One region of the Bacillus sp. 0209A genome, then DNA from elsewhere that is predicted to be linked to it. Evidence: riboswitches for the same ligand, from Rfam matches in the RefSeq annotation. Region 1 holds a riboswitch; the other holds the start of a gene.
The links. A riboswitch is a leader RNA that binds a small molecule or an ion and turns the genes downstream of it on or off. The one in region 1 is predicted to bind lysine.
Positions count from the first base shown of each region.

Region 2: it holds a riboswitch for lysine, as region 1 does, so the genes downstream of both, V6D44_RS14935 (aspartate kinase) here and V6D44_RS09300 (amino acid permease) in region 1, are expected to answer to the same signal.

Region 1 is NZ_JBAIZV010000002.1:816,764-820,185, forward strand. Features, by position in the region: gene V6D44_RS09285 (LTA synthase family protein) at 1-402, opposite strand, end outside; gene V6D44_RS09290 (metal-dependent hydrolase) at 502-984, opposite strand; gene sspJ (small acid-soluble spore protein SspJ) at 1,151-1,291, shown strand; lysine riboswitch at 1,406-1,585, shown strand; gene V6D44_RS09300 (amino acid permease) at 1,688-3,088, shown strand; gene V6D44_RS09305 (hypothetical protein) at 3,127-3,396, opposite strand.
Region 2 is NZ_JBAIZV010000003.1:783,166-786,587, forward strand. Features, by position in the region: gene V6D44_RS14930 (YslB family protein) at 1-330, shown strand, start outside; gene V6D44_RS14935 (aspartate kinase) at 369-1,598, opposite strand; lysine riboswitch at 1,726-1,904, opposite strand; gene uvrC (excinuclease ABC subunit UvrC) at 1,969-3,422, opposite strand, start outside.

The sequences.
Region 1 (3,422 bases):
CAGCAGCAGACAAACCAAATCCGCAAACAGGGCGATAAACAGAGGGTTGAACAGTTCTTTTACACTGCTGCCCATATCGCTCATGTTACTGGCCTGAAACAAAACCGGAATGGTAATAAAATCGATATAAAAGCCGTAAAAAATCGTATTGGAGATCAAGATGACAGTCAGAACCAAATTGGCAATCAGCAAAAAAACCCGCTGCTTGTTATCTTTTAGAAACAGGCCAATCCCGAATAAAGGAAGGATAAAGCTGAGCGGATTGATCAGCAGTATCAGCTCCTCCGACAGAGAATCAATCTGCAAATCAAACCCGATTTTATAGATTACATACGTTTTGATCCACATGAATACGATCGAAATACATAAAAACCGCTGATTGTGAAAAAGGGTTCCTTTCATTAATATGACTCCTCACGTTTTCTTGATCATCTGCATGAAATGCTTCTTATGTAAAACCTACTAAAAATAGCCCGTTCAGACAAGTGTCAGCACTCACGTTTAAAACATGCGTCCATGAAACAGCATATAAAAGTAGTAACATGATGCAATTGTCAGGCCGGCTAACACAAGCTGCTCAGAAAAACTGCCTGTCTTCATATAAAATGGGAGCCTTACGCGAATCGTTGAAGGGAATAATAATTTAATTCCATTCACCGTCCAAGCGTCAAGAATCAAGTGACTCGCCATTCCGATCATCAGTCCGGTTGATATGTTTTTATCTGGAATATATGTGGCAGTGATAAAAAACATGATGAGCAGAAACAGCAGGCTGTGCGTAAACGTCCGATGGCCAAAAACGGAGCTGACGACTTTCGATAGGATAGGAAATCTTCTCCCGATTTTGCTTTGCGTGTGGCAGATATCGGGAATCAATGCCCCAACCGCGCCGGACGCTGTCATAAGCACAGGATCAAATCCATAATAATAAGCCGCTGCCGTACAAGAAGCGATGCCTCCCATGATGTGTGTTTTTCCTGTCATTTCTCGCTTCTCCTTTTATCTTTTGCAAAAATGTCTGAATTACAAATATATCAAGAGAATGTATGTTTGATCAACAGGACTTTGGACGATAAAAAATTTTTCGCATAATTTTTCAAGGAAAAAGGCATCTTAATCGTGTACCTATTTTCTAAAAGAGGTGATACGAATGGATTTCTTTAATAAAGATAAAGGAAAACGTTCTGAAAAAGAAAAAAACGTAATCCAGGGAGCTCTTGAAGATGCCGGTTCAGCTCTAAAAGATGATCCGCTTCAAGAAGCTGTGCAAAAAAAGAAAAACAATCGATAACCCATGCGGATAGGGCTTGGCTCTATCCGTATTTCCATCTGTTCCCTTTGACAGATCATCCTTTCTTTGATAACCTTCTGGGAGTAACTGAATTATTAAATCCTCACTCTTTCTCAGTGAGGTAGAGGTTGCGCGGATGATGAGTAGCACATGCCAGGCTGACAGGGGCTGTTTAACATGTGTAAAAGGCATCAGCGCCGAAGTGTGGAGAAAGCCGATCCTTCTCTATGCTGGGACTGTATCTGAATAAGTGCAGGACTGCCGCGTGCTTTTTCGCGGAGGGCTATCCGGAGATCAAGGGTGTGTGTTTCTTTAAGCATGGACTTTTGTTCAGGCTTTTTTGCGTTTACATGATCTCGGGGTCTGGTCCGTACAAAGAATCATGGAGGTACTGGAATGGAACAGACGAAAAAATGGGGTTTTTGGTTATTAACGGCGTTTGTCGTTGGAAATATGGTAGGATCGGGAATTTTCTCCTTGCCAAGCTCGCTTGCTTCAATCGCGAGTCCGCTTGGCGCCACGTCCGCTTGGCTTTTGACAGGTGCCGGCGTGCTGATGATTGCACTTGTCTTCGGGCATTTGTCCATCCGCAAGCCTGAACTGAAGGCGGGACCGCAAAGTTATGCAAGGGCGCTGTTCTCTGATCCGAAGAAAGGGAACGCTGCCGGTTTCACAATGGTGTGGGGCTACTGGGTGGCGAGCTGGATCAGTAACGTGGCGATTATCACAAGCCTCGCCGGTTACTTGACTTCGTTTTTCCCGATCTTGGTTGATAAACGTGAAATGTTTTCGCTCGGCGGGCAAGAGGTGACACTCGGCCAATTGCTGACGTTTGCAGTATGTACGATCTTGTTATGGGGCACGCACACGATTCTCGTTACTAGCATTAACGGTGCAAGTAAATTGAACTTTGTCACGACGCTTTCTAAAGTACTAGGTTTTGTTTTCTTTATCGTTGCCGGATTGTTTGTGTTTCAAACGGCATTATTCGATCATTTTTATTTTCCGGTTCAAGGAGAAAACGGCACAAGCATTGGAATTGGCGGCCAGGTGCATAACGCAGCGATTTCTACACTGTGGGCGTTTGTCGGAATTGAATCAGCAGTTATCCTATCCGGCCGTGCGCGCTCTCAGCGTGATGTGAAACGCGCGACAATTACCGGATTGCTGATTGCTTTGAGCATTTATATTATCGTGACTTTAATTACGATGGGTGTTCTGCCGCATGATAAGCTTGTCGGCTCTGAAAAGCCGTTCGTTGATGTGCTGTATGCGATTGTCGGAAACGCGGGAAGCGTGATTATGGCGCTATTGGCTATCCTTTGTTTATTCGGAACGATGCTCGGCTGGATTTTGCTTGGCTCTGAGGTTCCATATCAAGCCGCTAAAGCGGGAGATTTTCCGGCATTCTTTGCAAAAACGAATAAAAAGGGAAGTCCGATTATCGCATTAATGATTACAAACGTCATGTCACAGGTCTTCATCTTCTCGGTTATTTCCCGGACAATAAGTGACGCATTTACGTTTTTAACGACAGCGGCAACACTTGCGTATTTAATTCCGTATTTGGTATCTGCGATTTACAGCTTGAAGCTTGTCATCAAAGGTGAAACGTATGACCAGCTGAGAGGTTCCCGTGTAAAAGACGGATTAATCGCGATATTAGCGTGCGCATACTCATTGTTTGTCATCATAACAGGCACAGCGGATTTAACGACATTTACTCTCGGCATCGGTTTATTCTTTGTCGGCTTGATCGTTTATCCATTTGTTGTTAAAAAGTTCCGGAAAGCATAAACAAAAGACACCTGATTAGTTTCCATCAGGTGTCTTTTTTATAAAATCACAATTTGCCGTGTTAGCAATCCGATCGTTAAAACAGCTGAAAGGAAAGCAGAAATAGAAAGAAAAACCTTCACGGATAATCGAATATGCAAAAAGCGTTTTTTCAGCCTTTCCAGCAAACCAAACAGAACGAGCACTAAGATAAATACAAGAAGCACACTAGAAAAAGGTTTTCCGATATAGAGCCCGTTAAAAAAACTGATCGCGATGATGATGCAGCTAAATATGAATTGCGCAAGAAAATATCCGATGTGGTTCAAAATGAGCCGCTCCTTATAGATGTGCA
Region 2 (3,422 bases), on a different contig from region 1:
TCCATGATGTATTGGGCAGGGAAACATCTCGCCCGTAAGTTTCCTCTTGAATCATGGGAGGAATTTCCGGCCTTCTTTGAAGAAGCGGGCTGGGGAACCCTCACTAACACAAGCGCTAAAAAACAGGAGCTTGAATTTGAACTTGAAGGGCCGATCATTTCCAACCGCCTTAAACATCAGAAAGAACCATGCTTTCAGCTTGAAGCTGGTTTTATCGCTGAACAAATTCAATTGATGAATGACCAGATTGCCGAATCATATGAACAAGTGAAAAAGAGAGCCGATAAAGTGGTTCTGACTGTGAAATGGGATATGAAAGACCCTGTGTAATCAAAAAGGCGGTGACTGCATAGTCCCGCCTTTTTTGATTACACAGCTGAAGGGTGTTTTGAAAGCTCAAATGCATCGTGCAGCGCTTCGACCGCTTTCACCATGTCATTTTCGCTTACGACTGTTGACACTTTGATTTCAGATGTGCTAACCATCTTGATTAAAATGTTTTTTTCCGCCAGTACAGCAAACATTTCAGCCGCTACACCAGGATTTGATACCATACCTGATCCGACAATGGATACTTTAGCCAGCTTGCTTTCTGTCTCGATTTTCTCAAATTCCAGCGCGCCTTTGTACTCTTCAAGCACCTCAACAGTCTGGTCCGCGTCTTCAGATTTAACAGAGAAGGAAATCCCGGCATCATGGTCTCCCGCCTGCGTTTGGATAATGATATCCACGTTAATATTTCTTTTGGCAAGCGTTGTAAAAATGGTAGACAAAGTGGTTAGGCCGCTTGTCAGCCCGTAGATTGTTACCCTTGTGATTTGATCTTCGAACGCAATGCCTCTGACAATTAAATTCTGCTCCATGGATGATTCCTCCTCAATTAATGTCCCCGCTTCTGTTTCTGTACTTGAACGCACTTCTAACGGCAATTGGTAATTTTTCGCGAATTCAACAGCTCTCGGATGAAGAACGCCGGCGCCTAAATTGGCAAGCTCAAGCATTTCATCGTATGAGATTCCGGCAAGCTTTCTCGCTGATTTCACATACCGCGGATCGGTTGTAAACACGCCGGGCACGTCGGTGTATATGTCACATTTATCCGCTTTTAATGCGGCAGCCAAAGCGACCGCTGTTGTGTCTGAACCGCCCCGGCCCAATGTCGTGATTTCACAATCCTCCGTCATGCCTTGGAATCCCGCGACAATCACAACCTTTCCTTGCTCAAGCTGGCTTGCTAAAACTGTAGTGTCGATATCTGTAATTCTGGCGTTTCCGTGTACGGATTCCGTGCGGATTCCCGCCTGCCAGCCAGTATAGGACACCGCGTCATAGCCTTTTTCCTGCAGCGCCATTGAAAGCAGGGAAATCGTGACCTGTTCGCCTGTCGCCAGCAGCATATCCATTTCGCGTTTGCTCGGCTGATCGGTGATGTCTTTTGCAAGGCTGACCAATGCGTCAGTCGATTTCCCCATAGCTGAAACGACTACGACGACTTGATGGCCTTTCTGTTTTTCCGCGATGACGCGGTTTGCCGCATTATTAATTTTTTCGACTGAGCCGACGGAAGTACCTCCGAATTTTTGTACGATTAGACCCATGAATGACCACCCTTTACATTTTGGTTCGTGCGGGTGAGGAGAAAGAGCGCTTTGTCCACAATAAAAAAAGCAATGAGAGGAATTTGCTCTCATTGCTTATCAATTAATCATCATGAATGATTATGAACAACGAGATAGCCCTCCAAGAAAATGATTTCTTGACAGCCTTACATTTATTCAATGCACGGCCAGCAAATAACACCGATGGGATTTTATTTGCTTCGGCGACCTCCCCTTTCAGCCTTTTTCACGGAATCCATCTTTCTCCAAAGGCTTACTCTTGAAGTTCGCACCTCTATCTTCACCATATAACACGATCTAACTATGAAATTAGTTCACATTTTATCAGATCTTTTTTAAAAGGACAACATTATTTTTGCAATTTGTCGTAAAGGAGCTGAGCCGCCGCTGCGGGAACACCCGCTTTTTTGAGGTCCTCAAGGCTTGCTTCCTTCATTTTTTTAACAGAACCGAAATGCTTTAACAGCATTTTCTTTCTTTTCTCTCCGATACCCGGAATGTCGTCCAATACGGATTGAAACGCGCTTTTACCGCGGATTTGCCTGTGAAAGCTGATCGCGAACCGGTGCACCTCGTCCTGGATGCGCTGCAGAAGATAAAATTCCTGGCTGTTTCGTTCCAGATACACCGCCTCCAGCGGATCCCCGATGAGTAAATTTGAGGTTCTGTGTTTTTCGTCTTTCGCTAAACCGGCAATGGGAATATCCAGACCGAGTTCATTTTCAATGACATCCCTTGCAGCGTTGATCTGCCCTTTTCCTCCGTCAATGATGATCAGATCAGGCAGCGGCAGGTTTTCACGAAGCACTCTTGAATAGCGCCTTCTGACGACCTCTCTCATTGAGCCGTAATCATCCGGGCCTGTAACGGTTTTGATTTTATATTTGCGGTATTCCCTTTTGTTCGGTTTGCCGTCGATAAACACGATCATCGCGGAAACCGGGTTTGTCCCCTGTATGTTTGAGTTATCAAACGCTTCGATTCTGTGAGGCGTATAAATATTCAAGGCTTCACCGAGCTTCTGCACAGCCCCGAATGAGCGCTCCTCATCCCGTTCGATTAAGGAGAATTTTTCTTTCAGCGCGATTTTCGCATTTTTATGGGCCAGCATGAGCAGTTCTTTTTTCGGGCCTTTTTTCGGCTGGTGGACGTTTGTTTCCAGCAGCTGCTCAATTATGGATTGATCTACGCTGTCCGGAACTAAAATTTCCTTTGGAAGGAAATGGTTGTTTTTTGAATAGAACTGCCCGATGAACGTAAGGAACTCTTCATCAGCTTCCTGATAGAGCGGGAACATGCTGACATCGCGTTCAATGAGCTTTCCTTGCCGGATGAAAAAGACCTGTACGCACATCCAGCCCTTATCGTATGCGTAAGCGAATACGTCACGGTCGACTAAATCGTTCATCGTCATTTTTTGTTTTTCCATCGTTGAGTCAATATGGGCCATTTGGTCGCGAAGCTCTTTTGCCCTTTCAAACTCAAGATTCTCCGCAGCCTCATGCATTTTCTCTTCAAGCTCTTTTTTGACATCATTATAGCCGCCCTTTAAGAATCGGGTAATGCTCTCAACCAGCTCTCTGTTCGTCTCTTCGGAAATATCCTTTACGCAAGGAGCGAGACATTGGCCCAGATGATAGTAAAGGCACACTCTGTCCGGCAGTTTGGAGCATTTTCTGAGAGGATACAGACGGTCGAGCAGTTTTTTTGTTTCCCTTGCTGCTTGCACATTCGGGTACGGCCCAAAATAGCGCCCTTTGTCTTTTTTGACATTGCGGGTGACAACCAGCCTTGGATGGCGTT